One region of the Streptomyces sp. NPDC007164 genome, then DNA from elsewhere that is predicted to be linked to it. Evidence: riboswitches for the same ligand, from Rfam matches in the RefSeq annotation. Region 1 holds a riboswitch; each other region holds the start of a gene.
What was found. A riboswitch is a leader RNA that binds a small molecule or an ion and turns the genes downstream of it on or off. The one in region 1 is predicted to bind cyclic di-AMP.
Positions count from the first base shown of each region.

Region 2: it holds a riboswitch for cyclic di-AMP, as region 1 does, so the genes downstream of both, ABZ622_RS29235 (M23 family metallopeptidase) here and ABZ622_RS41025 (LysM peptidoglycan-binding domain-containing M23 family metallopeptidase) in region 1, are expected to answer to the same signal.
Region 3: it holds a riboswitch for cyclic di-AMP, as region 1 does, so the genes downstream of both, ABZ622_RS13250 (transglycosylase family protein) here and ABZ622_RS41025 (LysM peptidoglycan-binding domain-containing M23 family metallopeptidase) in region 1, are expected to answer to the same signal.
Region 4: it holds a riboswitch for cyclic di-AMP, as region 1 does, so the genes downstream of both, ABZ622_RS01240 (NlpC/P60 family protein) here and ABZ622_RS41025 (LysM peptidoglycan-binding domain-containing M23 family metallopeptidase) in region 1, are expected to answer to the same signal.

Region 1 is NZ_JBEYFB010000098.1:241-3,440, reverse strand. Features, by position in the region: gene ABZ622_RS41030 (alpha-galactosidase) at 1-939, shown strand, start outside; cyclic di-AMP (ydaO/yuaA leader) riboswitch at 1,232-1,388, shown strand; gene ABZ622_RS41025 (LysM peptidoglycan-binding domain-containing M23 family metallopeptidase) at 1,392-2,315, shown strand; gene ABZ622_RS41020 (SGNH/GDSL hydrolase family protein) at 2,504-3,200, shown strand, end outside.
Region 2 is NZ_JBEYFB010000030.1:23,499-26,698, forward strand. Features, by position in the region: gene ABZ622_RS29230 (aldo/keto reductase) at 1-489, opposite strand, end outside; gene ABZ622_RS29235 (M23 family metallopeptidase) at 675-1,769, opposite strand; cyclic di-AMP (ydaO/yuaA leader) riboswitch at 1,781-1,933, opposite strand; gene ABZ622_RS29240 (PP2C family protein-serine/threonine phosphatase) at 2,173-3,200, opposite strand, start outside.
Region 3 is NZ_JBEYFB010000007.1:144,588-147,787, forward strand. Features, by position in the region: gene ABZ622_RS13240 (cytochrome P450) at 1-41, shown strand, start outside; gene ABZ622_RS13245 (transglycosylase family protein) at 147-1,121, shown strand; cyclic di-AMP (ydaO/yuaA leader) riboswitch at 1,422-1,593, shown strand; gene ABZ622_RS13250 (transglycosylase family protein) at 1,597-2,373, shown strand; gene eno (phosphopyruvate hydratase) at 2,663-3,200, shown strand, end outside.
Region 4 is NZ_JBEYFB010000001.1:302,068-305,267, forward strand. Features, by position in the region: gene pcrA (DNA helicase PcrA) at 1-1,405, opposite strand, end outside; cyclic di-AMP (ydaO/yuaA leader) riboswitch at 1,652-1,817, shown strand; gene ABZ622_RS01240 (NlpC/P60 family protein) at 1,825-2,973, shown strand; gene ABZ622_RS01245 (hypothetical protein) at 3,029-3,200, opposite strand, start outside.

The DNA of each region.
Region 1 (3,200 bases):
GAACCGGAAATGGTCAATGCCGACAGTGATCTCTATCGCGCCCATCCCGACTGGGTGCAGCACTTCCCCGGGCGGGCGCGCACGGAGTACCGCAACCAGCTGGTACTCAATCTGGCCCGTCCCGATGTGCGGGCATATCTCTGGGAGCAGCTGGACGCGCTGCTTTCCGGCACGCCCATCGACTATGTGAAATGGGATTTCAACCGCTGCTTCACCGATGCGGGCTGGCCGGGCGAGGAGTACCCGCAGAAGCTCTGGGTCGAGCACGTGGAGGGTCTGTACGCGCTGATCGACCGGCTCAGGGCCGCGCACCCCACGGTCGCGTTCGAGTCCTGCTCGGGCGGCGGCGGCCGGGTCGACCTGGGGATCATGTCCCGCACCGACCAGGTGTGGACCTCCGACAACACCGACCCGCTCGACCGGCTCGCCATTCAGGAGGGCTTCGGACACCTCCACCCGGCCCGGGTGATGGCCGCCTGGGTCACCGACAGCCCGAACCACCAGCTCAACGACAGGCGCAGCTCGCTGCGCTTCCGGTTCGTGAGCGCGATGGCCGGAGTGCTCGGGGTCGGCGGGGACCTCACCGAATGGAGCGAGGAGGAGCTGGCCGAGGCCCGGACCTGGGTGGAGCTCTACAAGGAGATCCGCCCCGTCGTGCAGCAGGGCGAGCTGTACCGGCTGCGTGAACCGCGTGGCGGACTCAGCGCGGTCCAGTACGTCCACGGGGACGACGCCGTGGTCCTGATGTGGCTGGAGGCGCAGCGGTACGGGGAGTGGCCCCCGGCCCTGCGGCTGCGCGGGCTCGACCCCGAGGCGATCTACACCTGCCTGGACACGGGGGCGGTGCACCACGGTTCGACGCTGCTGCATCAGGGGCTGCACACCGGACTTCGCGGTGATCTCGACGCACGGGTGCTGAGGCTCCGACGCGGGCGATAGGCGAGATATGTCCGTAATGCGGGCTTTTGTCCGAACATGGCCTGCTCATAAGGGATATGAGGGTCGCCTCGTGAGCGGGATCATATCCGTGACGGTGTGTTGCGACGGGCGAGTCGGGTAATCCGTGCGCGGGGCGGAATGCCAAGATCCTTAATCCACGGAGTGTTACCGGAATTCCGCGCCGATTTCCCGGCGCGGATTCCGGCGTGGAACCCATGGCTTGTTCTCGTCGTCCCGACTCGCTTACGGTCACCGCAATCCGGACGGACCGCCGAATCCTGCCGCCGCCCGGAATTCACATCCACTCATCGCGTGGCAGGAGCGGGGGAACCAGGTAAGCCGCCGGCCGGAGAAATCCGGCCGGCTCGGGGTGAAGCCGCGCTCAGCGCGGCCGGGCATCTCCAGCCCGAACCCGACAGCTCACCTCGCAGGCGCCGGAGAGGAAATACGTCATGCCCATATCGGGTAAGCACCGTCGTCCGAAGCTCAGCACCATCGCCCGTGGCGTCGTCGCGGCAAGCGCCGGCGGTGCCGTCGTCGCCCTGCCGCTGCTCGGCGCCACCGGTGCCCAGGCCGCGGAGCAGTCCGCCCCGGCCGTCGCGTCGCAGGCCGCCGCCACGCACGCCGCTCCGGTCGCGCAGAAGCAGGCCGCCACCACGACGTACTCCGTCGTCTCCGGCGACTACCTGTCGAAGATCGCCGCCGAGCACCGGATCAAGGGCGGCTGGCAGCAGCTGTACCAGGACAACCGCAAGGTCGTCGGCGAGAACCCCGGCCTGATCTTCCCGGGCATGAAGCTGACCCTCGGCTCCAAGGCGTCCGGCAACGCCGCGCCCACCGGCGCCGGCACCGGCTCGGCCCTCCCGTCGAAGGCGCCCTCCGCCGTCGAGAAGTCGGCCCCGGCCAAGACCTCGTCCGCCCCGAAGACCGAGGCCCCGGCCGCCGCTCCGGCCACCGCCCAGAGCAGCGCCTCCGGCTACGTCCACCCGGTCCCGGGCAACCACACCACCGGTTACCGCGCCTCCGGCTCCAACTGGTCCAGCGGCAGCCACACCGGCATCGACTTCCCCGTCGCCACCGGCACCAGCGTCAAGTCCATCACCTCCGGCACCGTCGTCACCGCCGGCTGGGGCGGCGCGTACGGCAACCAGGTCGTCGTCAAGCACGCCGACGGCCACTACTCGCAGTACGGCCACCTGTCCTCCATCTCCGTCTCCGCGGGTCAGGCCGTGAGTGCCGGTCAGCAGCTCGGCCTCTCCGGTGCCACCGGCAACGCCACCGGCCCGCACCTGCACTTCGAGGTCCGCACGGGCCCGGCGTACGGCTCGGACATCGACCCGATCGCCTTCCTGGCCTCGCACGGCATCTCCGTCTGAGCCGAACGGCCGGGCAGCTGAATCACCAAGCATGATCTGAGCAATACGGAAGGGGCGGTGCGCGGCGGCGCACCGCCCCTTCACTTATTCCCCCTTTACCAAAAACTGACCGGGTGGTCTATCTCACCACCCGTCAACCCCATATTACGGTCGCGTAGGTCACATTCGGCGGTGCAGGATAAGCGTTTGTGGCAGACGATTCGAGAAAAAACCAACGTGGCGTCAACAACCGACAGGGCGTCATCGGGTCGTACGCGGCGATCGGCGACAGCTTCACCGAGGGAGTCGGCGACCCCGGCCCGGACGGGACCTTCGTCGGCTGGGCGGACCGTTTCGCGGTACTTCTCGCGGACCAGCTCCCGGACCCCGATGCGGCGACCGGCACGGAAGGTTCCGCGCACGGGAATTTCAGATACGCCAATCTCGCCGTACGCGGACGCCTCCTCGACCAGATCGTCGAGGAGCAGGTGCCGCGCGCCAAGGAGCTCGCACCCGACCTGGTGAGCTTCTGCGCGGGCGGCAACGACATCATCCGGCCGGGCACCGACCCCGACGACGTGGCCGAGCGCTTCGAGCGCGCGGTCGCCGAGCTGACCGGCGCGGTCGGCACGGTCATGGTCACCACCGGCTTCGACACCCGTGGCATACCCGTGCTGCGCCATCTGCGCGGCAAGATCGCCACCTACACCGCCCACGTACGGGCCATCGCCGACCGCTACGACTGCCCGGTCCTGGACCTGTGGTCGCTGCGGTCCGTCCAGGACCGGCGCGCCTGGGACGACGACCGGCTCCATCTGTCGCCCGAGGGACACACCAGGGTCGCGCTGCGCGCCGCCCAGGTCCTCGGCATCGACGTACCGGCCGACCCCGACCAGGAATGGCCCC
Region 2 (3,200 bases), on a different contig from region 1:
CCGGAGCCGCTCGGGGCCGATGTTGGAGGCGGCGATCTCCCGGACCTTGCCCTCCTTCACCAGCTGGTCCAGGGCGGTGATGATGTCCTCGACCGGCACGGTCTCGTCGTCGAAATGCGTGTAGTACAGATCGATGTGGTCGGTGCCGAGCCGGCGCAGCGACTCCTCGGCCGCGGCCTTGATGTTGGCGGGAGCGAGCCCCTTGTACCGGGGGTGGGTACTGACCTTCGTGGCGACGACGATGTCGGAGCGGTTGCCGCGTGCGGCGAGCCACTTGCCGATGACGGTCTCGGACTCGCCGCCCTCGTTGCCCGGAATCCAGGCCGAGTACCCGTCGGCGGTGTCGACGAAGTTGCCGCCCCCCGCGGCGTACGCGTCCAGAACGGCGAACGACTGCGCCTCGTCGGCGGTCCAGCCGAAGACGTTGCCGCCGAGAGCGAGCGGGAAGACCTGGAGGTCGGAAGGGCCCAGCTTACGAAGAGAAGTCATAGGTGAAACAACGGATTCTGCTAGGCCCGCTATTCCGGTGGGCCCATCCCGGAGCCGGCTGTTCGAGGAACTCACCGCTCCTCGTCCCGCCCACCTCCCACCGCCCACAAACAGACCGGCAGCCCTGACGTCGGGGGGTGAGCGTCAGGACTGCCGGGGTTCAGCGGCCGGCGAACCGGCTCGGATCAGGGGTTGAGGCCCTTACCGCGGAGCCAGGCCATCGGGTCGATGCCCGTTCCGCCGGCGGTGTGGACCTCCAGGTGGAGGTGCGGTCCCGTCACGTTGCCGGTCGCGCCGACCCGGCCGATGGTCTCGCCGGTGCTGACCTTCTGGCCGACGCTGACGCCGATCGAGGACTGGTGGCAGAACCACAGCTCCGTACCGTCGTCGAGCTCAAGCACCGTGCGGTAGCCGTACGCGCCGGACCAGCCGGCCGACTTGACCGTGCCGCCGTGAATGGCCTTGATCGGGGTGCCGGTCGGGGCCGCGAAGTCGAGGCCCGTGTGGTGGCCGGAGGACCACATCGAGCCGGCTTCGCCGAAGGTCGAGGTGATCGTGTACGAGGAGGTCGGAATGGCGTAGCTGGCGGCGAGCTTGGCCAGCCGCAGCGCCTCCGCCTTCTTCTTGGCCTCCTCCTCCGCCTTCTTCTTCTCGGCGGCGGCCTTGGCCTCGGCCTCGTCCTGCTGCTTCTTGGCCTCGGCGGCAGCCTTCTCCGCGGCCTTCTTCTCCTCGGCCGCCTTGGCCTCGGCGTCGGCGGCGTCCTGCTGCTGCTCGGCCTGCTGGAGGATGCGGGCGCGGAGCGCCTCGCCCGCGTCCGTCGTGCCCTGCTCGGCCTCGGCGGTGGTGATGCCGGCGGTGGTGAGCGGGGCGGTGGCGGCCGTGACCTCGGTCTTGTCGGCCTCGGACTCGTCGGAGAACAAAGCGCCCACGCCCGGAAGGGACTTGGCGTCGGGGAGGTTGTTCTTGATCGAGTCGGGCACGGAGATGGAGACCGGCGGCTTGCTCTGCGCGGTGGCCATGCCACCCGCGCCGACCGCCGCTATGACGCCGACACCCAGCACCGTGGAACTGCGGGCGAGGCCGTTGCGCTGCTTGGCGACGCGGTGCCTGCCGCGCACCGGGCGGACCGACTCCTCGGTGGGGTTCCACTCGTCCCAGCCACGGTCGGGCTCACTGGTGAACTCACCCGTGAAATTGCCGGTGAAGTCGCCGCCGGGCTCGGTGCCGTAGTCGGAATCGAACCGGGACGGGGCCTCGGGGGCAGGCTTGTTGGACGCCACGGGGGCGCACTCCTTTCCTTCCTTCTCGCCTACCGGGTTAGCTGACGGGTTCGGAGCAGGAAGGTCTCCTACGGGCCCCTCTGCCTCTCACGAGACACAGGTGTCCGATTCACCCCATGTAGGTGGTTCCCCGGTTCCCTTGCGGAATTCGGCGCTCGCGCGCGGTGCCGCCACTGACGACGGCTGGGACGACCGCGCTGCGTTATCGAACGTTAATAGACACCGGGGCCGTATTCCAAGCTGTTCCAACTGATCGTTCACTTCTTTGGCCTGGACTTTACGGGACACAAGCGGGTGGAATCGGACGAGTTGACCGACCCTCAGCCACTACCCTGTTTCTGACGTTGCGTCAAACGTTATGCGGAGCGACGCCCTTCGATTACACACGGTGGCAGCGCCCCCATCACGCCTCCTCGGCACCGACGATCGGCACGGTCCTTCGCCGGTCCGGCTGCCCCTCCGCCGGACGTACGACCGCGAGCAGCGCCATGTCGTCGGTCGACCCGCCGCCCGTGTGCAGCCGTACGTCATCGGTCAGGGCCGACAGCAGCTCTTCGGGCCCCGGGAAGATCCGCCCGCGCAGCCGGGCCGCCGGATCGTAGAAGACCCCCTCGGCGTTCCGCGCCTCGGAAAGGCCATCCGTGTAGAGGAGCAGCGTCGTCCCGGCCGGCAGATCCCACTCGTCGGTGCACTCCGGCCACGCCCCCAGGCCCATCCCCAGCGGCAGCGCGGGCACCGACGGCTTCAGCACGTCCAGCGCCCCGTCCGGATGCAGCAGGATCGGCTCGGGGTGACCCCGGTTGACGATCCGCACCCGGGACAGCCCGGACGGGATCTCGGCCAGCACGGCCGTGATGAACCCTTCGAGCACGTCGAGCCCACCCCGCCGCGCCTCCTCCCGGGCCAGCGCCCGCTCCAGCCGCCCCGCCACCCCCTCCAGTGAGGCTTCCTGCTCGGCGGCCTCGCGGAACGCCCCGATGACCACCGCCACCGTCTCCACGGCGTCGAGCCCCTTCCCCCGCACGTCCCCGACCACCAGCCGCACCCCCCACGGGGTGTCCGAGACGGCGAACAGGTCACCGCCGACGAACTCGTCCGCCTGCGCCGCCTCGTACCGCGCCGCGACCTGCAGTCCGCCGGTCCGGTCGGCCGGCTGCGGCAGCACCGCGCGCATGGCGGTCTCCGCGATGAACCGCGCGGAGGCCAACTGCTCGTTCCCGCGCCGCACGACCCCGTTGATCACGACCGCGAGGACCGAGACGGTGGCCAGGGTCAGCAGTTCGATCAGCGGCACGGCCTCGGGCAGCGTGCTGCTGTACAGCCGCAGCACGATGACGGCCAGCATCGAGGCGATACCGGTGCGGACGGTGCTGGCCAGCGAGAAGAACGGGGCGGCGATCAGCGGAGCGGCCACGAACAGCGGGATGGCGG
Region 3 (3,200 bases), on a different contig from region 1:
GGCCCGCCCACGCAGAAAGTGACACCCTGTCAACTCTGTGACTTTCACGTGATCTGCGCTGCATCGACTTGTGACTCCCGTTCGAACCCGGCTAGGTTCACCGTTCGACTCACCAGTCACCTGTCAGCTACCCGGAAGGCAACCCCATGGGCTCCGCGAACGGCAGACACCGTCGCCCCCGTCAGGCACCCGCCATCGTCGTCGCCGCGGGCGTGACCGGATCGGCCATCGCCATCCCGCTGCTCGGCGCGTCCGGTGCGCACGCGGCCGACGCCCAGACCTGGGACCGGGTGGCCGAGTGCGAGAGCGGCGGCATGTGGAGCGCCGACCTCGGCAACGGCTTCTACGGCGGCCTCCAGTTCTCGCAGGAGACCTGGAAGGCGTACGGCGGTGAGGCGTACGCGGAGCGCGCCGACCTCGCCAGCCGGGCGCAGCAGATAGCGGTGGCCGAGAAGGTGCTGGACGACCGGGGCCCGAAGGCCTGGCCCAGCTGTGCGGTCATCTCCGGCCTCGCCGTGGACGGGACGCTGCCCGGGGTGGATCCGGGCTCCGTGCCCACCGACGACCCGACCGGGAGCGCGAAGCCGTCCGACGGCACGTCGGCGGACCCGTCCGACGACGCCACACCGTCCGACAGCGCCTCCGACGACGCCTCCGACGGCACGGACGCCGTGGACGGCGCCGACGGCTCGGAGAAGACCGACGAGCCGTCAGGGAAGACCTCGCCGGCCCCGAAGCCCTCGGCCTCGACCACCCCGTCCCCCGACGCCCCCTCCGGGGCGCCCGGCGACGCCTCCGGCTCGCCCGACGCGTCCGGCGGCAAGCACCGCGGCGCGCCGGCCGCGGAGAAGGGCGGCGGCACGGACGGCGGCACGGACGGCGGCCGCGAGGCGGGCCGTCATGCCTCGCGCGGCGGCAACGACGCGCGCGACACGGCCGACACGCCCGCCGACGGCACGTACACCGTCCATGTCGGCGACAACCTCTGGTCGATTGCTGATGCACAGAACATCCCCGGTGGCTGGCCCGCGCTCTACGAGGCCAACAAGGCTGCCGTCGGCGCCGACCCGGACCTCATCCTCCCTGGCCAGAGCCTCGATCTCGATGTGAAGGCCACATGAGGGCAGTCTGATAACCGACTAAAAATGCCTCAAAAATCGGGGTAGTTCAGGGACCTATGTCCGCTTATGCGTAAGTGAGACATGGGTCTCTTTGCGTCAACTGGCGTGTCGCATCCGGGGAACCCTCCCGCATCGTGTCCCACCTGCGGAAACGATGATTCTTCAGATGCAAGTAAGGGCTTATTGTCCGATGTGTCCATCGTTGAATGTGGGGGTTGCGTATGTTTACGGTCGGAACCGCTCGCACCGCGGGCCCCGTCGACCGTCACGCCGAATCCTGCCGTCGGTCGAAGGGAACAGACGCGTAAAGCGCCGTAGGCAGGAGCGGGGGACCCAGGTAAGCGCCGGGCCCGATCGTCGAAAGACGCATCAGGACCGGCTTGGGGTGAAGTCGCGCGCTAGGACGTGCGACCGGGCAACTCACTTGGCCCGAACCCGACAGCTCACCTCGTAGGCGTCGGTGAGGAGAAGTTCCATGCTGCTTTCCAGCAAGGGCAAGCACCGCCGCCCGTCCAAGGCCGTCCGTATCGCCACGCTCGCCGGTGTCGCCGGTGCCGCAGTCGCCGTGCCCCTGATGGGCGCGACCGGCGCCTCCGCCGCCTCCGTCGCCACCTGGGACGCCGTCGCCCAGTGCGAGTCCGGTGGCAACTGGTCCATCAACACCGGCAACGGCTACTACGGCGGTCTGCAGTTCTCGCAGTCCAGCTGGGCCGCCGCCGGCGGTACGCAGTACGCCGCCCGTGCCGACCTGGCCACCAAGGCCCAGCAGATCGCCACCGCCGAGAAGCTCCTCGACATGCAGGGCCCGGGTGCCTGGGGCTGCGCCGGCGCCGGCAACCTGACCAACGACGGCGTCAACCCGGGTGTCGACACCGGCTCCTCCTCGAACTCCACCTCGAACTCCGGTGCCTCCGAGCAGCAGAGCGCCCCGGCCGCCCCGAAGCAGCAGTCGCAGCCGACCCGGCAGGCCCAGCCGAAGCCGGCCGAGCGCACCGAGGCCCCCGCCGCCTCCCGCTCGGACCGCTCCGCCGCCCCGCAGGCCGAGTCGAAGAAGACCGTCACCACCCCGACCGGCGAGAAGGTCAAGAAGGGCGACGGCGAGTACAAGGTCGTCTCCGGCGACTCGCTGAGCGAGATCGCCGCCGCCAACAAGGTCGAGGGCGGCTGGCAGCAGCTGTTCGAGCTGAACAAGGACATCGTCAAGGACGCCGACCTGATCTACCCGGGTCAGCAGCTGCACCTGACGAAGTAGTCGCGGCTCTCTCCTCCCTGAGCACCACCCCGGTCCGGCGCGCATTCCCCCGTGTGCGCCGGACCGGGGCGCTGTCGTTCGCGCTCGGGGGAGCGCCGGATCGTTCAACTGTTGTAGTTACCGACCGGTAAATTTCTTACTGTTTGCCCGGCAATGTGTGCTCTCGGGTCCTTTTTCGTCCCAGGGGTCGGGCGGACGGCCGACTGATCGGGCCGGGCCGGTTAGGCTCTTGTCGCAAGGCCAAAGCGACCCTGCACAAACAGCGTCATATCCCAGAAGGAGATGCCTCGTGCCGTCCATCGACGTCGTCGTAGCCCGGGAAATCCTCGACTCCCGCGGAAACCCCACGGTCGAGGTAGAGGTCGGCCTCGACGACGGCAGCACGGGCCGTGCTGCCGTTCCGTCCGGCGCCTCCACCGGTGCGTTCGAGGCCATTGAGCTTCGCGACGGTGACCCCAACCGCTACCAGGGCAAGGGCGTCGAGAAGGCCGTCCTCGCCGTGATCGAGCAGATCGGCCCGGAGCTCGTCGGCTACGACGCCACCGAGCAGCGGCTGATCGACCAGGCGATGTTCGACCTGGACGCCACCGAGAACAAGGGCTCGCTCGGCGCCAACGCCATCCTCGGCGTCTCGCTGGCCGTCGCACACGCCGCCTCCGAGGCCTCGGACCTGCCGCTGTTCCGCTACCTCGGCGGCCCGAACGCGCACCTGCTGCCCGTTCCGATGATGAACATCCTCAACGGCGGCTCGCACGCCGACTCCAACGTGGACATCCAGGAGTTCATGATCGCGCCGATCGGCGCGGAGTCCTTCTCCGAGGCGCTGC
Region 4 (3,200 bases), on a different contig from region 1:
GGTTGGCGAGGACGCGCAGGTAGGCCAGGATGTCCCGGACCTCCTTGCGCTCGTAGAAGCGCACGCCGCCGACGACCTTGTAGGGCAGGCCGACGCGGATGAAGATCTCCTCGAAGACGCGGGACTGCGCGTTCGTACGGTAGAAGATCGCGACGTCACCGGCCTTGGCGTCGCCCGCGTCGGTGAGCCGGTCGATCTCGTCGGCGACGAACTGCGCCTCGTCGTGCTCGGTGTCGGCGACATAGCCGGTGATCCGGGCGCCCGTGCCGGCGTTGGTCCAGAGGTTCTTGGGGCGGCGGCTCTCGTTGCGCTCGATGACCGCGTTGGCGGCGGACAGGATCGTCTGCGTGGAGCGGTAGTTCTGCTCCAGCAGGATCGTGGTCGCGTTCGGGTAGTCCTCCTCGAACTGGAGGATGTTGCGGATGGTCGCGCCGCGGAAGGCGTAGATCGACTGGTCCGCGTCACCCACGACGCACAGCTCGGCCGGGGCGTCGCCCTCGCCCGCCGGGCCGACCAGCTCGCGTACGAGGGTGTACTGGGCGTGGTTGGTGTCCTGGTACTCGTCGACCAGGACGTGCCGGAAGCGGCGGCGGTAGTGCTCGGCGACGTCCGGGAACGCCTGGAGCAGGTGGACCGTCGTCATGATGATGTCGTCGAAGTCCAGCGCGTTGGCCTCGCGCAGCCGGGACTGGTACATCGCGTAGGCCTGGGCGAGGGTCTTCTCGAAGCCGTCCGCGGCCTGGCCGGCGAAGGTCTCCTCGTCGATCAGCTCGTTCTTCAGGTTGGAGACCTTGGCGGTGAACGACTTCGGCGGGAAGCGCTTCGGGTCCAGGTCGAGATCGCGGCAGACCAGGGCCATCAGCCGCTTGGAGTCGGCGGCGTCGTAGATCGAGAACGACGAGGTGAAGCCGAGCCGCTTCGACTCGCGGCGCAGGATGCGTACGCACGCGCTGTGGAAGGTCATGACCCACATGGCGTTGGCGCGCGGTCCGACGAGCTGCTCGACGCGCTCCTTCATCTCGCCCGCGGCCTTGTTGGTGAAGGTGATCGCCAGGATCTGGCCGGGGTGCACCCCGCGCTCCGCGAGCAGGTGGGCGATCCGGTGGGTCAGCACCCGGGTCTTGCCCGAGCCGGCCCCGGCGACGATGAGCAGCGGGGAGCCCGCGTGGACGACGGCGGCGCGCTGCTCGGTGTTCAGCCCGTCGAGGAGCGCCGCGGAGTCGATGACCGGGCGGTGCGCGCCGTCGCGGTAGTAGGCCTCCCTGGGCGGCGGGGGCCCGTCGAACACGCCCGCGAAGAGGTCCTCCGGCACCGCTTCGGGTACGGAGTCCTCGGGGGGCGGCGGGGGCTCTTCCTCCGAGTGCTGGAGGCCGGCCAGGAAACTGTCGTCAAAGAGGCTGCTCATCGCTTGTCGAGTCTAGGCCGCCGCACCGACAGCCGTGGGCCGCATGACGAACCGCACACGACCGACGGCACACAAAGAGAGCGGGCACCCACTCCCCGTGAGGGAATCCGGCCCTCAGCACCCCGCTCCGGCAAGGTCACGAAAATGTATCGGACATATCGAGCATCAACCTTCACAGCGGCACCATGGGTTGGCTAGCGTGCTCGACCGGGCGGCCCGTACCCCCTTGAGGCGAACCACGCCGAGCGGGCTCCCCCGCCGAATCCGGGCTGCCCTCGCGGGAGTTCGGAACCGGGGACCCAGACGCAGTACCGGGGTGAATCGGTCCTTATCCCCCACTCGGACCGTAGGGCAGCCTTCCGTTCCGCCCGAACCCGACAGCTAACCCGGTAGGCGGTCCACGGAAGGAGATGCCGGTCTTGGCATCCCATCGCAAACCGCGCCCCCGGGTGCGCACCACCGCACCGGCCGTCGGGCTCACCACCGCGGCCCTCGCGTCCGTGACCCTGTTCTCCACGCAGAGCGCGGTGGCCGCGCCCGGTCCGAAGCCCGGCGTCGAGGACGTACAGAAGAAGGTCGACGACCTCTACCGGCAGGCGGGCACCGCGACCCAGCAGTACAACCGGGCGAAGGAAGCCTCCGCCACCCAGCGCGCCAAGGTCGACGCCCTGCTGGACGACGTCGCGAAGCGCGCCGACAGGCTCAACGACGCCCGCAGGACGCTCGGCACCTACGCGGCCGCGCAGTACCGCAACGGCTCCGTCGCACCGAGCGCCACGTTCTTCCTGGTCGACGACCCGCAGTCGTACTTCGACCAGAGCCAGCTGATGGACCGGATGACCAGCCGGCAGCAGACGGCGATCACGGACTTCCGTACGCAGCAGGCCAAGGCGGCGAAGAAGCGCTCCGAGGCGGTGCGGAGCCTGGAGACGCTGACGACGACACAGAACACGCTGCGCACCAGCAAGCAGGACGTCCAGAAGAAGCTGGGCGAGGCGCGCACGCTGCTGTCGAAGCTGACCGCCGAGGAGAAGGCGCGGCTCGCGGAGATCGAGCGCAAGAAGGAGGCGGAGGCGAAGCGCAAGGCGCGGGAGCTGGCGAAGCAGCAGGCCGCCGCGAAGGCCGAGGCGGACCGCAGGGCCGAGGAGGCCGCGAAGGAGTCGGGGGGCGGCAGCGGTACGGGCACCGGGTCCGGGACCGGCTCGGACAGCAGCGCCACCACCAAGGCGGAGAAGGTCCTCGCCTTCGCCAGGGCCCAGATCGGCAAGCCGTACGTCTGGGGCGCGACGGGCCCGGCATCGTACGACTGCTCCGGGCTCACCCAGGCCGCCTGGAAGGCGGCGGGGGTCGACCTCCCGCGCACCACGTGGGACCAGGTCAAGACCGGCACCCGGGTCGCCACGGCGGACCTGCGGCCGGGGGACCTCGTCTTCTTCTACGACGACATCAGCCACGTCGGCATCTACAAGGGCGACGGGATGATGATCCACGCCCCGAAGCCCGGGGCGAACGTGCGCGAGGAGTCGATCTACTACATGCCGATCTACGGCAGCGTGCGCCCGGCGTAGCGGGCCCCGACGCGTCGCGCCGCCCCAGCACCGGGGCGGCGCGGCGCGGGCGGGATCAGGTCCAGAGCGTGGCGATGAAGATGTTGAGGAGCGTCAGCCCGCCCACCGCCGCGAAGGCGCCCTTGTCGACCTTCTCCTCGTCCCGCTTGATGTAGACGAGCGCGAGGACGACGACCAGGACCAGCAGCTTGACGCCGATCTTGATGTTGTTGACGTGGTTGCCGTCG